DNA from 4 places in the Azospirillum sp. A29 genome. Region 4 is predicted to be linked to each of the others. Evidence: predicted binding sites of a transcription regulator. Region 4 holds the regulator's gene; each other region holds the start of a gene.

Region 1 (3,707 bases), 790 kb from region 4:
TATTTCATCGCCACCCGCTACAACCGGCTGGAGCTGCTGAGCCGCATCCGCAACAGCGTGATCGAACGGATGCACAGCTATCTCGACGCGCTGGTGACGCTGACCGGCGGCGTGCAGGAGACCGCCAGCTATGCCGCGCGCATCGGCGGCTCGATGTCGGCGATCGAGGCGACGCTGAACCGCCACGCCACCCTGTTCGACGGCCACGCCGACCGCAAGGAGGCGCTGGTCCGCGAATTCAACCAGCTGTCCACCGTGGTGAAGAGCATCGAGAAGGTGCTGGCGGTGATCGACGGCATCGCCAGCCAGACCAACCTGCTGGCACTCAACGCCACCATCGAGGCCGCCCGCGCGGGGGAGGCGGGGAAGGGCTTCGCCGTGGTGGCGGCGGAGGTGCGCAAGCTGGCCAACGACACCAAGCAGACGCTGGCCGATACCCGCCGCGCCATCGACCAGGTGGTGACCTCCGTCCGCTCCGTCGGCGGCCAGCTCGACGACACCAGCGCCCGCATGGACGAGGCCGCGACTGCCTCGCAGGAGTTGCAGACCGACATCCATGCGGTGATCGATGAGGTGGAGGGCGCCCAGAAGGCCATCGAAGGCCGCCTGTCCGACATGAACGACCATGCCCGCCGCATGGAGGACATCAACCGCTACATCGCCTTCCTGAAACAGCTCGACCGGGCGGGGTAAGCGGGCGGCGACCCGACACCTCACGCCAAAAACCCGTGCAGGAACCAGCGCGGGGTCTCGTCAGGGCGGTACAGGCCGGCGCGGAACAGCCAGAACCGCCGGCCGCCGTCATCCTCGACCCGGTAATAGTCGCGCACCGCCGGCCCCAGCGACCCTTGCCCACGCCACCATTCGCATTCGATGCGCTCCGGCCCCTCGGCCCGACGCACACGGTGGGGCACGCCGCGCCAGACGAACAGCAGCGGCGGGTCGTCGGGCAGCGGGGCGGTGGCCTCAACCGGCTCGGGCGGGGTCAGCAGGCGCAGGGGGCGCGGTTGCCCGGCGGGCCAGGGCTTCGGCGCCGGCAGGCGCTCCATCGGCGGATGCGGCGCCACGCAGCGCTCCGGCAGCCAGCTTTCCCGCGGCACCAGCCGCAGCACCGCCCGTCCCCCAGCCGCAGCGTCAGCCGGTCGACCAGTTCGGCCAGCTGGTCGTCATTCCCCTGGTCCCCGGCCTCCCCTCCGTCGATTGCGGTCTGGACGGCGGACAGCGGTCCCGTCTCGGTCGCCGACAGCACCAGGGTTTCCAGCCCCGGCCCCGACCCAAGTTCGATCCGCTCCAGCAGCGGGGCGAACAGCCGGGCGAGCGCCGCCGGGTCGCGCGCCGGGCGGCTGGTGCCGAGCGTCAGGCTCTGCGGTTCGTCGTCCACCCGCTGGTCGGTGCGGTGGGCATCCAGCCGCAGCCGGCGCGCCCCCTGCCCTGCCGCCTCCAGCCCCTTGCACAGCTTCCCCAGCAGATGGCGCAGCGCCCCGGCAATCGATTCGGGCGTGGCGATCGGTTCGGCGAAGGTCAGGCGCTCGCGATGGTCCGGCACCGGCCGGCGCGGGGAGATCGGCTCGTCCAGCCGGCCGAATGCCTGATCGTACCGTTGCATCAACCCGGCTCCGAACCGCGCCGCCAGCCCCGCCCGCGGCATGGCATGCAGGTCGCCGATCCGGCGCAGGCCCAGCGCATGCAGCCCCTCCACCGTCTCCGCCGGCAACCGCAGGGCAGCGAGCGGCAGGCCATCCAACGACTCGCGCCGCCTCTCCTCCGGACTGCCGAACCGCACCAGCCCCCAGGCGGCGGCCGGGGTGCCGGCGATGGCGGCGCGGGCGGCGAAGCCGGCGGCGCGCAGCCGGCCGGTCAGGTCGGCGGCCAGCGCCGGCTCGCCCCCAAAGAGATGGGCGCAGCCGGTGAGGTCGATCACCACCCCGTCCGGCCCGTCCGCCGCAGTCCAGGGGCTGTAACGCCGCGCCCAGTCGGCAATGCGGCCGAGCAGGGCCGAATGGGCCTCCGGCGTCGCCTCCGCCGCCTCCAGCATCGGTTCCAGCGCACGGGCATCGCTGAGGGTGTGGCCGGGAGCGATCCCCAGCATTGCCGCCGCCCGGTTGACCGCGACCACCGCCCGCCGCTGGCGCTCCGTCCGCAGCAGGACGAAGGGGCGTGCGCGCAACTCCGGCGGCATGAGCCGTTCCCGCGCGTCGGTCGGCAGGCGCGGCAGCCACAGGGCGAGGATGCGGCGCTTGGTTCTCTCTGCTCCGCGGGCCAATCCCTCTCCCCTCGATCGCCAAGAACAAACAAAGAACATTCTAGCGCTGACTTGGCCGCATGGGGAGTCTCTCCTTGGGTTCATCTTGCCGAAACGCTCGGTAGTGCCGACATTCCGTACATGACCCCACATCCCCCGTCTTTCGCCCGCCATCCGGTCGTCAGCCGTCTGGCTCCGCTCCTTCTCCTGCTGGCGGCTGGCGCCTGCGCGCCGTCGGACCTGCGCGACGACACGCCCGGCCGCGCCCAGGCCTTTCCGCCCGTCTACAACCAGACGGTCGTTCCCGGCGGGGGCGAGCGACGAACCTGGAGCCAGATTCAGGCGGAGCAGTCGCGGACCGACTCGAAGCCCGCCACCGCGGCCCGGTCCCGCCAAACCAGCGACAGCCAGAGCGACGACCGGCAAATCCGCCGCGACCCGGACGGCACCGACCAGCCGCCGCCCAAACGCCGCCGCGGCAGTTCGTCGCCGCCGCCCGACCCGGCCGCCCTGCCCCAGCCGCCGCGCCCGATCCCGGTGCCGCCCCCGCCCTCGTCCCAGAGCGCCACCGATGCCTTCAAACGCGACCTGATCCGGCCGGAGGTCGACCGCATGCGGACCGACGACGCCATGGGCCGGCTCGACCCGCTGGGTCAGCGCGACCTGATGCGGCGGGAGAACGACCTGCGCCAGTTCGGCGACCCGCTGGCGCGGTAGCGGCAACCCCGCCTCCCCCGTCGGCGGCGGTGTCGGCGCCGGTCCTGACGGCTTGACCCCGCCCCCGCTCAGCCGCCATACCGGCAGCTGGAGCTGAACGGACGGGGGATGCGGGCGCATGACGACGGTGACGGGGGCCTTCGGCAACGGGCTGACCACGCCGGTGTGGGTGTTGCAGCATCTGCTGGGCATCCTCGGCATCGGCATGTGGGCCGGACAGTCCGGCGGCACCGCGGTGTGGCAGGTGCCGGCCGCCGCCGTGACCGCCGCGCTGGCGGCGGGCTTCGCCGCCCAGATGGGCGTGCGGCTGCCCTATGCCGGGCCGGGGTTGGCCGCCTCGCTGGTGGTCGTCGGGTCGCTGGTCGCGCTGGGGGTGCGCGCCCCGGCGGTGGTGGCGGTGCTGGTTGCCGCGGTCGCCGCGGTGTTCCACGGTCATGCGCATCAGGGACCGCCGCTCTATTGGGCCGGTTTCGCGTCAGGGTTGATGCTGGTCGCCTGCGGCGGGCTGGGTCTGTCGATCGCGGTGACGCAGGCCGAGTCGGACCGCGCCGTGCGTCTGTGTGGCGGTGCGGTAGCAGTCGCCGGCGTTCTCGACCTCGTCGGCGTGATTTGACCGGATACGCCTTGAAATGACCGGGTTGCGCGGAAATCTTTGAAGGCACGACCTTCCCCTCCCCGCCCCTCCCGCTCGGGACGCACGGGCCAGACGAACGGAACGATCCGGTGCCCCGCGCAGCCGCCAAAGCCT
Region 2 (3,707 bases), 150 kb from region 4:
GGAGCGTGAGCAGGAGCGGCGCGAGCAGAGCCCGCCGAACCCGCAGCGCCGCCGCCTCTACGATCTGCTGTTCGATGAGGTCGACCAGTTCGACGGGCTGGACGACCGGCAGCGCAGCCGGCTGAAGGACAGCCTCCGCAACCATCTGTCCCGAAGCACCCCTGCCAAGCCGAACGCGGCGCCGTCGGTTCCCCATGACGAGGAGGCACTGGCCGAGGCCCTGCTGAAGGACCGGGCGGCGCCGATCCCGGTCGATCCCGAACACATCGTCCAGGCGGTCACCGCCGCAGCGCCGGAGCAGGATGCGGAAACCGCCCGGATGGCCGAACAGCTGCGCGACTGCCTTTCCCGCAACACCGACCGCGCGCGCAAGGTGGCGGTCTACCTGCATCTGCTGCTGACGCTGGAGGGCGCGTTCCGGCCGCATATGGTGATGGATGTGTAGCAGAGCCGGTTCTCACGACTCGTGATCGGGCCCTATTCCGCATCGACCAGGAACAGGACGCCTCGGCTTCCTTCCAGGACGCGATGGCTTTTGCCCGCCGGGACGACGAAAAAATCGCCCGCCGCCATGTCGATCAACTCGCCCTCGACGTCCAGCGTCATGTTGCCTTCCAGAACGAAAAGCGCCTCGTCAAATTCGGCATGGCTTTCCGGTGGAATGCCCGCCTCATCCATGCGGATGATTTTCAGATTGGCGTCGGCGATCTTGCCAATGATCCGGGATCTCCACGCCTGAGGCAGCGCCGTCGTTTCCGCAATCAGATTGATCATCTGCTTTCCTTCGCAAACCTTTGATCTGTCATTGATTTCTACTGCCAATTTCTGCGGCCAAAAAAAAGCCCGCCGCCCTCTCAGGCGGCGGGCTTCCGGACCCATCCGATGCTTTACTCCGGCGTGGAGGCTTCGCCGTCGGCTTCCGGGGTGCCCATCATCGCATCGGCGACCAGACCGGCGTTGCCGCGGATCTTGGCCTCGATGGCGTCGGCCATCTCCGGGTTGTTGCGCAGATAGGTCTTGGCGTTCTCGCGGCCCTGGCCGATGCGGGTGCCGTCATAGCTGAACCATGCACCCGACTTGTCCACCACGCTTGCCTGGATGCCGAGGTCGAGCAGCTCGCCGACCTTCGAGACGCCCTCGCCATACATGATGTCGAACTCGACCACGCGGAACGGCGGGGCCATCTTGTTCTTCACCACCTTGACGCGCGTCTGGTTGCCGACGACGGCGTCGCGGTCCTTGATCGCGCCGATGCGGCGGATGTCGAGACGGACCGAGGCGTAGAACTTCAGCGCGTTGCCGCCGGTCGTCGTCTCCGGGTTGCCGAACATCACGCCGATCTTCAGGCGGATCTGGTTGATGAAGATCACCAGGCAGTTCGACTTGGAGATCGAGCCGGTCAGCTTGCGCAGGGCCTGGCTCATCAGGCGGGCGTGCAGGCCGACATGGCTGTCGCCCATCTCGCCTTCCAGTTCGGCGCGCGGCACCAGCGCCGCGACCGAGTCGACCACCAGCACGTCGATGGCGCCGGAGCGCACCAGCGTGTCGGCGATCTCCAGCGCCTGCTCGCCGGCATCCGGCTGGGAGATCAGCAGCTCGTCGATGTTGACGCCCAGCTTGCGGGCATAGGACGGGTCGAGCGCGTGCTCCGCATCGACGAAGGCGCAGGTGCCGCCGGCCCTCTGGGCCTGGGCGATGGCGTGCAGGGCCAGCGTGGTCTTGCCCGAGCTTTCCGGCCCGTAGATTTCGACGATGCGGCCCTTCGGCAGGCCGCCGATGCCCAGCGCGATGTCGAGACCGAGCGAGCCGGTGGAAATCACCTCCGTCTCGACCAGGTTCTCCTTGGCGCCGAGCTTCATGATCGAGCCCTTGCCGAACGCGCGTTCGATCTGGCTCAGGGCGGCATCGAGCGCCTTCTGCTTGTCCATGGAATCCTTCTCGACCAAACGAAGCTGTGCGGACGACATGCCCGGTACCCCTCTCTTAGAACACACGGTCGGCGCTCTTGCAACGAGGCTGAATGTACTCTCTTCGTTCTTGTTTGCAAGCGCCGATGTTGCCTGTGCGTTCCTATTTTACCGGGGTTATCCGGGCTCGTTTTCGCGAACGAATTCGCTCCTCCGCCTGCCCGTCACCGCCCCCCTAGCGCCCGTCGCGGATGACCTCCTTCACCTTGGAAGCCAGCTGCTTCAGCGAGAAGGGCTTGGGCAGGAAATGGGCGACTTCGACGCCGTCGATCTCGCCCAGCCGGTCCTCGGCATAGCCGGAGATGAAGATGACCCGCATCTCCGGGCGCAGCCTGCGGACATGGCGGGCCAGCGTCGGGCCGTCCATCTGCGGCATCACCACGTCGGTGATCAGCAGGTCGATGGAGGCGCCGTTGCTCTCGATCTGCTGCAAGGCCGCCTCGCCGTTCTTGGCCTCCAGCACCTGATAGCCCTTGTTGCGCAGCGCACGGGCGGAGAAGACGCGCACCGCGTCCTCGTCCTCCACCAGCAGGATGATGCCGGTGCCGGTCAGGTCGCTGCCGCGCCGCTCGCGCGGCTCCGCCGTATCGACCGGGCGCAGCTCGCCCTGGTGGTGCGGCAGCAGGATGGTGAAGGTGGTTCCCTCCCCCACCGCCGAATCGACCAGCACGAAGCCGCCGGTCTGACGCACGATGCCGTAGACCGTCGACAGGCCGAGCCCGGTGCCCGATCCGACCTCCTTGGTCGTATAGAAGGGCTCGAAGATGCGCTGGAGATTCTCCCGCGCGATGCCGCAGCCGGTGTCGATCACCTCGATGGAGACGTAGCTGCCGGCGGGCACCGTCTCGTGCTCCCGCCGTTCCGGCTGGCTGACGACGTAATTGGTGGTGTTGACGATCAGCTTGCCGCCGCCGGCCATGGCGTCGCGGGCATTGACCACCAGATTGATGATGACCTGCTCCAGCTGGTTCTGGTCGACCTTGACCAGCCCCAGGTCGCGGCCATGGATCATCTTCAGCTCGATGTTCTCGCCGATCAGCCGGCGCAGCAGGTTCGCCAGCTCCGCCAGCACGTCGGTCACGTTGATGACGCGCGGCTGCAGGGTCTGCTGGCGCGAGAAGGCCAGCAGCTGCCGCACGAGGTTGGCGGCGCGGTTGGCGTTCTGCTTGATCTGCATGATGTCGCTGAAAGACTGGTCGCCCGGCTTGTGCCGCAGCAGCAGCAGGTCGCAGAAACCGATCATCGCCGTCAGCAGGTTGTTGAAGTCGTGCGCCACGCCGCCGGCCAGCTGGCCGACCGCCTGCATCTTTTGCGACTGAGCGAACTGGGCCTCCAGGCTCTTGCGCTCGGTCATGTCGATAAAGTGCAGGATCAGGCCCACCCCGTCCCCCCTGCCGCCATCGCCCCTGGCACCATCCGCACGGCCATCGCCACGGCCATCCGTCCGCACCGGGTTGGCGAGGCGCCGGGCATAGAGCTGGGCGGTCAGCTCGCGCCCGCCGGACAGCCGGACCTCCAGCGGGTGGGCCGGGTCGGCGCCGCCCTGCACCGCCCGCAGCCGGGCGATCACCGCCTCGCGCTCCGCCGGAACGATCAGGTCGGCCATCGGGCGGTTGATGACGCTGCCGGTCTCGCTGCCGATCAGCGCCAGGAAGGCCTCGTTGCATTCGGTCAGCTGCCCGGTCTCGTCGACGAGCGCGATGCCGATGGGCGCATCCTCGAAGAAGCGCTGGAACCGCT
Region 3 (3,707 bases), on a different replicon from region 4:
GTGCTCTCGTAATAGCGCTGCCAGCCCTCGGCGAAGCGGTCGTCGCGGTCGAGCCCCTCCGGCCTCAAAGCCGCCGGCCCGACCGTCAGCGAGCGCCGGTCCCAATGCAGCGAGCCGACCGGCGTCAGGATCGACCAGACCAGGCTCTCGAAGCGCTCGACGAAGAAGGGGGCGGTCGCCTCGACGATGAAATTGTCGGGTTCGAACCACGCGACATAGCGCTCCGCCCCGTCGGGGTCGTGCACCTCATGGAAACGCAGGAAGGCGTGCATCTTGTGCAGGTCGCGCCGCACTGCCTTGTCCAGCATCGCCAGCTGGTGGACCAGCGGGTCGGCATGGTGGTCGAGGATGTTGCGTTCCCCCCGCACCACCCGGCAGACCAGCCGGTGCAGCAGGCCATAACGCTCCGGATCGCGGTGGCAGACCACGCTTTCGATCAGCGCCCCCACCGGCCGGGGCAGCGGAACCGGCGGGGCATCGGCCGGCAGGGGCGCCGTCCCGGTTTCCGGAGCGGTCCCGAACAGCGACGGCGCCGCCCCGCCGCTCCACACCACCTTGTCCGGATCGACGCCGAGGGCGACCAGCCCGCGCAGCGCGCGGCGGAAGCCGTCCAGGTCGGCGCCATCCTTCAGCTCCACATGCCGCATGGCTTGGCCCCTCAGAACAGGCTGAGCTGCTTGGGCGGCGCCACCAGCCTTTGCCGCAAATCGGCGCGGTCGGTCAGCCCGCCCGGGTGGTGGTCGGCGGCGATCAGGAAGGCGCGCGCCCGCTTCAGCCCCGACGACAGCCGCGCCACATCCTCCAGCCGCAGGGTGGTGTGGCGGCGCGCCTCGACGATCTTGTCGACCGCCCGCGCGCCCAGCCCCGGCACGCGCAGCAGCATCTCGCGGTCGGCGCTGTTCACGTCCACCGGGAAGCGCTCGCGGTTCTTCAGGGCCCAGGCCAGCTTGGGGTCGATGCCCAAATCCAGCATCCCGCCCTCGCCCCCGGCGGCGATCTCCTCCACCGTGAAGCCGTAATAGCGCAGCAGCCAGTCGGCCTGGTACAGCCGGTTCTCGCGCTGGAGCGGCGGCGGCTTGGCCGGCAAAGCGGAACTCGCCTCCGGGATCGGGCTGAAGGCGGAATAATAGACCCGGCGCAGCCCATAGCGGCGATAGAGCGTGTCGCTGGTCTCCAGCACCGACAGGTCGGTGGAGGCGTCGGCCCCGACGATCATCTGGGTGCTCTGGCCTGCGGGCGAGAAGCGGCGCTTTTCCTCCTTGGCCTCCAGGATGCGCTCGCCGACCTGCCCCATCACCGCCTTGATCGAGCTGCCGTCCTTCTCCGGCGCGAACTCCTTCAGGCTGCGATCGGACGACAGTTCGAGGTTGATCGACAGCCGGTCGGCCCACAGCCCGGCCTGCTCGATCAGCCAGGGGCTGGCCTCCGGGATCGTCTTCAGGTGGATGTAGCCGGCGAAGCCATGGTCGCGCCGCAGCGTGCGCGCCACCAGCATCAGCTGCTCCATCGTGTGGTCGGGCGAGCGGATGATGCCGGAGGACAGGAACAGCCCTTCGATGCAGTTGCGCTTGTAGAAGCCCAGCGTCAGCTGCACCACCTCGTCGACGCTGAACCGCGCGCGCCGCACGTTGGAGGAACGGCGGTTGATGCAGTAGGCGCAGTCGAACAGGCAGTAGTTGGTCAGCAGGATCTTGAGCAGCGAGACGCAGCGCCCGTCCGGCGTATAGGCGTGGCAGATGCCGGCCCCGGTGGTCGAACCGATGCCGTCCGGCCCGCCCGTCCGCCGCTTCGCCCCCGACGAGGCGCAGGACGCGTCGTACTTCGCCGCATCCGCCAGGATTTCGAGTTTGTCGAGCAGCGCGTCATCCACCGCGATGGCTTCCCTCTTCCTTCCAGATGTTCGCAATATGTTCTTTCAAAAGGAAAAGGCAAGCGGGGTGTCTTGAAAGCGGGCCGGAACGGGGCCACGTGCTCTACAACCGGATCCGGGCCCCTCTGGCGACTTAGACGTGGTCGCGATGTCGGATCTCTTCACCTGCTCTTGCGCCGACGGGCGTGACCGCACTTGGAGGGACTGATGCCCTTGCCCCTGAGACAGCGCCCCCGGCCTCCGGCATTCCCTGCTCCCGACCTTATCCCCAACGCGCGCTACCCCTCCGGCGCGCCGCACGGCTTTGCCGCCGCTCCTGGCGGTCGGCTTGCCGCCCTCCTGGCGGTTGGCTTTGCCGCCCTCCGGGCGGGCGGCTTCGTGCGCCTGCGGGGCGTCGGCGCCGGGCCCAGGGCCGAGACCCTGAAATCTTCCCCCGCCTCATTCCCAACCTTTTGACGAAGACGAGCATCGCCATGGACCACACCGAACGCCAGATCATCGACGACTTGTTCGCCAAGCTGCATCAGGCCGAGGCGCAATCCGGCCCGCGCGATCCCGAGGCCGAAGCGCTGATCCGCGAGCGGATCGCCCGCCAGCCGGCCGCCCCCTATTTGATGGCGCAGGCCATCGTGATGATGGAGCAGGCGCTCGCCGCCTCGCAGGGCCGCAACGAGGAGCTGGAGCGCCAGCTGCGCGAGCGTCCCGCCGCCCCCGCCGCCGCCGCCCCGGCCCAGTCCGGCGGCGGGGGCCTGTTCGGCAGCCTGTTCGGCGGCAGCAGCCGTCCCGCTCCGCAGCCCTCATATCCGGCGGCTGCCCCGGCCGCAGCCGCCCCGGCGGCCGCCATGCCGGCCGGCTCGCCCTGGGGCCGTCCGCCGGCCGCTGCCGGCACGCCCGCCTATGGCGACCCGCGCGTCGCCGGCTATGCCCAGCAGCCGCGGGCCGGCGGCGGCTTCATGGCCGGCGCCATGCAGACGGCGGCCGGCGTCGCCGGCGGCATGCTGATCGGCAGCGCGCTCTCCAGCATGTTCTCCGGCGGCGAAGCGATGGCGGGCGAGGCCGCCACCGCTGCCACCGACGCGGCCACCGCCGCCACCGACCATGTCGAACAGACGGTCGAGGACAGCGGCTGGGGCGATTTCGGCGGCGAAGAGGAGTTGTGAGTCCATCCCCCCAGGCGGCGCTCCGTTGAACTTAACGCCGCCTCTGGGGAACAAATTCCTATAGAATGGCGTCGGACTCACCGTTGCGGAGCCGACGCCATGCCTTCCCCTCCCCCCTGTTCAGGATCGCCTGCGCCAAGGCATGGGAGGGGGCATGGCAGGGGGGCCTCCCCGACCGATGGAACGCCGCCGTCCGCCCTGTTCCACAGCGTTCCATCCGGCCCCGTCGCCGACCCGCTGGATGGAACGGCGGCGTCCGGCGTGTTCCACGCTGTTCCAGCCGTCTCTCCCGTCGGCCCTGCCGGTGGAACGCTACCGCCCGGCGTGTTCCACGCTGTTCCAGCTGTCTTTCCCATCGGCCCTGGCGATGGAACGACACCGCCCGGCACGTTCCACGCTGTTGCAACCGCCTGCGGCTCCGCCCCGCCCTCAGGCCTTGACGATGCGGTCGGCGAAGCCCTCGACGGCGCGCATGGCGTTGCGGGTGTCGACCACCAGCGGGCAGTGGGCGGCGAGGCCCTGCCAGTCGATGCCGTCATGGTCGGTGACGATCACCGCCGCGTCGAAGCCGGCGAGCCGTTCCGCCGTCCACTCGACGGACCGGCGGCCGGCGAGGGCGGCATGCTCGCGGGTGACCGGCAGCACGGGGATGAAGGGGTCGTGGTACTCGACCGCCG
Region 4 (3,707 bases):
GCCGATCAAGAAGATCGCGGCGCTGTTCGGCATCCTGTCGGCACTCGCCTACACGCTGCTGGTCGGGGCGCCGCTGCCGACGGTGCGGTCGGTGCTGATGACCGGCATGGTGATGGGGGCGATCATGCTGGACCGCCACCCGTTGAGCATGCGGCTGGTCGCCTTCGCCGGGCTGGTCACCATGGCGATGGACCCGGAGGGGATGCTGGGGCCGAGCTTCCAGATGTCCTTCGCCGCGGTGGTGGCGCTGATCGCGGCATTCGAGCGTGGCAGCGTCAGGCTGGCGGAATGGCGGCGCGATGCGGGATGGATCGTGCGCGGATTGTTCTATGTCGGCGGGATTTTGCTGACCAGCGTGGTGGCGACGCTGGCGACCTTGCCCTTCTCGCTCTTCCATTTCCAGCAGATCGCCTTCTATGGCGTGCTGTCGAACCTGATCGCCATTCCCATCACGTCCTTCTGGGTCATGCCGTGGAGCCTGATCGCCTACGCGCTGCTGCCCTTCGGACTGGAAGCACCGGCGCTGATCGCCATGAACTGGGGCGACCGGGCGGTGATCTGGACGGCGGAGTTCTTCGGCCGTCTCCCCTGGGCTTCGCTGACCGTGCCGGCGATGCCGGCGGAAGGGTTCGCGCTGCTGGTGATGGGAGGGATCTGGCTGTGCCTGTGGACGCGGTGGTGGCGTTGGTTGGGAATGCTGCCGGTCCTGGCGGGACTGGCCTCGCCCATGCTGGCGGTGCGGCCGGATGTGCTGGTGGCCGGCGACGGGCCAGTGATGGCGGTCAGGCTGCCGGACGGACGGCTCAGCGCGTCGGTCAAGGGCGGCGGGCGGATGACCGAAACCTGGCGGGAGCGCGATGGCGAGCGGTCGGTGGCCGATCCCTGGCCGGCGGACGGAGGATGGAACGGGGGAGGGCGGTCACTGGACTGCGACGCGCTTGGCTGCCTGTACCGGGTGCAGGGAAAGACGGTGGCCTTGCCGCGGCTGCCGGATGCGCTGGATGAGGACTGCGGGGCAGCCGATGCGGTGGTGACGGCGGAGGTGGCGCGACGCTGCCGGGCGGATTTGGTGGTGGACCGCTGGGTGCTGCGGCATGAGGGCGCGCATGCGCTGAGGGTGACCGCGGAGGGAATAACGGTGGAGACGGTGCGCGGGCTGCGGGGAGATCGGCCCTGGACCGGAGGAAAGTGAGAGCAGCTTGGACTTCGCCGATCCCTTCCCCCGCGGATACGGAGGAGGGGATCGGCGGCTGGGCACAAAAAGCTCAGTACTTCCGGACCAGACCGACCAGCTTGCCCTGCACGCGGACGCGGTCGGCGCCGAAGATGCGGGTCTCATAGGCGGCGTTGGCGGGCTCCAGGGCGATGGTGTTGCCCTTGCGGCGCAGGCGTTTCAGCGTCACTTCGCCCTCGTCCACCAGAGCGACGACGATGGTGCCGTTCTCAGCCGCATCGCAGCGCTGGATGACGATGGTGTCGTGGTCGAGGATGCCGGCTTCGATCATCGAGTCGCCGGAAACCTCCAGAGCGTAATGGTCGCCACCGGTCAGCATGGAGGCGGGGACGTCGACGAAGGCGCTGTTGTCGCGCAGGGCCTCGATGGGCGTACCGGCGGCGATCCGGCCATAGAGCGGGAGCTGCACCGTCTCGTTCGCGGCGGCCGGGGTCGGGGCGGGGGGAGCGGTATCGCGGCCGGCGAAGGCGAAATCGCCCTTGATGACGTTGGGCTGGAACTTCGGCTTGGGAGCCGCGGTCCGGTTGCGGGAGGCGTCAAGACCCTCGGGAAGGCGGAGAACCTCCAGCGCACGGGCCCGGTGGGGCAGGCGGCGGATGAACCCGCGCTCCTCCAACCCGGTGATCAGGCGATGGATACCCGACTTGGACTTCAGGCCCAGGGCGTCCTTCATCTCGTCGAACGACGGCGAGACACCGCCCTGGCCAAGCCGTTCGTGGATGAACAGCAGCAATTCGTGCTGCTTGCGCGTGAGCATGGATGCCTCCCGGCTTGGGCCAGACTGAAGATGGAACAAAAACTAAACGTTGCTCCATGTTCTAGTTTGGTTCCTGCTGCGCGTCAAGCCCCCCATCGGCTTCTTTTAGAACTTGTGTGGAACATTTGGAACGCGGTGAAACAGTTTTCCGGGTGATGTTCACCTGTTCCAGTCCTCACCCAAGCGCCATGTCCGGCGCTCTGTTCAAGTCTAGACGCTGAGCACTCCATCCGTCAAAGGGAGCACGGTCACCATCGCGCCGGCCGGTTCCGGGTCGGCATGGGGCGGGCGGGGGATCAGGCAATCGGACTGGGCGTACAGGGTGGTGATGGCACTGTCCTGGCGGGCGAAGGGCGTGACGGTCAGGACACCGTCCGGGCCGGCGGCGAGGGTGGCGCGCAGATATTCCTCGCGCCGGTCGTTGGCCCTCAGCGCGCCGGTCAGGCGGGCGCGCAGCGGCAGGCGGTCATCCTCCGGCGGCAGGCCCTGCAGCACGCGCAGGATCGGGCGGAGGAACAGGAGCGCGGTGACGCCGGTGGACACCGGGTTGCCGGGCAGGCCGAGCAGCGGCACCGACCCGGCACGGCCGAACATCAGCGCCTTGCCCGGACGCATCGCCACCGTCTGCACCTCCAGCGCCACGCCGCGTTCGGCCAGCACATCGCGGACGAAATCGTAATCGCCATGCGCCGCCCCGCCGGTGGTGACCAGCAGGTCGCAGCCGGCCGCCCCCTTCGCCAGTGCCGCCACACTTTCCGGCGTGTCCCTGGCGACGCCCAGATTGTGGGCGAGCCCGCCCTGGGCGGTCACCAGGGCGCAGAGGCCAAGCGCATTGGTGCTGACGATCTGGCTCGGCCCCAGCGGGTCGCCGGGCAGGGCGATCTCGTCGCCGGTGGCGAGGACGGCGATGCGCGGCCGGCGGTGGACCGACAACCACGGCACGTTTCCGCCGGCGGACAGCGCGATGTCGCGCGCGGTCAGGCGCCGGCCCGTCGGCAGAAGCTCCTGACCGGCCGTGAAGTCGAAGCCGGCTTCGCGGACGAAGCGGCCGGCGGCCACGGCGCGGCCGATCCGCACGGTGGCGTGGTCGGCGCAGCAATCCTCCTGCATCACCACGGCGTCGGCACCGTCGGGCAGGGGCGCGCCGGTGAAGATGCGCACCGCTTCGCCCGTACCAACGCTGCCGGTGAAGGCGTGGCCGGCGGCGGATTCGCCGATGCGGCGCAGCGGGACGGGGGCCTCGGCGGTCGCGGCGGCGATGTCGGCGGCACGCACGGCCCAGCCATCCATGGCGGCGGCGTTGAAGGGTGGCTGGGTCAGTCGGGCGACCACCGGTTCGGCCAGCACACGGCCGAGAGCATCGGGCAGGGCGACCGTCTCCGCCGGGAGGGCGGCGAAGGCCGACAGGATGCGGGCGCGCGCCTCGGCGACGGGGATCATGGCGTCAGGCTCCGGTGGAGGAGGACGCGCCCCACTCGCCGCTCTTGCCGCCGGCCTTGTGAAGCAGACGCACGTCGGTGACGGTCATCCCGCGGTCCACCGCCTTGCACATGTCGTAGACGGTCAACGCTGCGACGGTGACGGCGGTCAACGCCTCCATCTCCACGCCGGTCTGGCCCTTCAGCTTGCAGGTCGCCGTCACGTCCACCGCGTTGCGGGCGGGATCGCAGGACAGGTCGACCTTGACCGAGGTCAGCATCAGCGGGTGGCACAGCG

The links. Region 4 encodes LexA, which represses DNA repair genes until DNA is damaged. Its sites were predicted from a motif close to ATGTTCTANTTTGGTTC; they were not measured.
Region 1: ABNQ38_RS21285 (Y-family DNA polymerase) is a predicted target of LexA. The motif match lies at 2,286-2,302, and genes of this name have one in related genera.
Region 2: recA (recombinase RecA) is a predicted target of LexA. The motif match lies at 2,021-2,037, and genes of this name have one in related genera.
Region 3: ABNQ38_RS07060 (putative DNA modification/repair radical SAM protein) is a predicted target of LexA. The motif match lies at 1,897-1,913, and genes of this name have one in related genera.

What each region holds. Positions count from the first base shown of each region.
Region 1 covers NZ_CP170466.1:1,352,675-1,356,381, forward strand. The annotation lists gene ABNQ38_RS21275 (methyl-accepting chemotaxis protein) at 1-693, shown strand, start outside; gene ABNQ38_RS21280 (DUF6504 family protein) at 714-1,067, opposite strand; gene ABNQ38_RS21285 (Y-family DNA polymerase) at 986-2,263, opposite strand; gene ABNQ38_RS21290 (hypothetical protein) at 2,384-2,959, shown strand; gene ABNQ38_RS21295 (HupE/UreJ family protein) at 3,078-3,572, shown strand.
Region 2 covers NZ_CP170466.1:712,496-716,202, forward strand. The annotation lists gene ABNQ38_RS18215 (hypothetical protein) at 1-445, shown strand, start outside; gene ABNQ38_RS18220 (cupin domain-containing protein) at 478-774, opposite strand; gene recA (recombinase RecA) at 888-1,967, opposite strand; gene ABNQ38_RS18230 (ATP-binding protein) at 2,143-3,707, opposite strand, start outside.
Region 3 covers NZ_CP170461.1:308,862-312,568, forward strand. The annotation lists gene ABNQ38_RS07055 (UdgX family uracil-DNA binding protein) at 1-647, opposite strand, end outside; gene ABNQ38_RS07060 (putative DNA modification/repair radical SAM protein) at 659-1,870, opposite strand; gene ABNQ38_RS07065 (DUF2076 domain-containing protein) at 2,344-3,030, shown strand; gene ABNQ38_RS07070 (nucleotide sugar dehydrogenase) at 3,460-3,707, opposite strand, start outside.
Region 4 covers NZ_CP170466.1:560,344-564,050, reverse strand. The annotation lists gene ABNQ38_RS17520 (ComEC/Rec2 family competence protein) at 1-1,192, shown strand, start outside; gene lexA (transcriptional repressor LexA) at 1,266-1,991, opposite strand; gene glp (gephyrin-like molybdotransferase Glp) at 2,202-3,431, opposite strand; gene moaC (cyclic pyranopterin monophosphate synthase MoaC) at 3,436-3,707, opposite strand, start outside.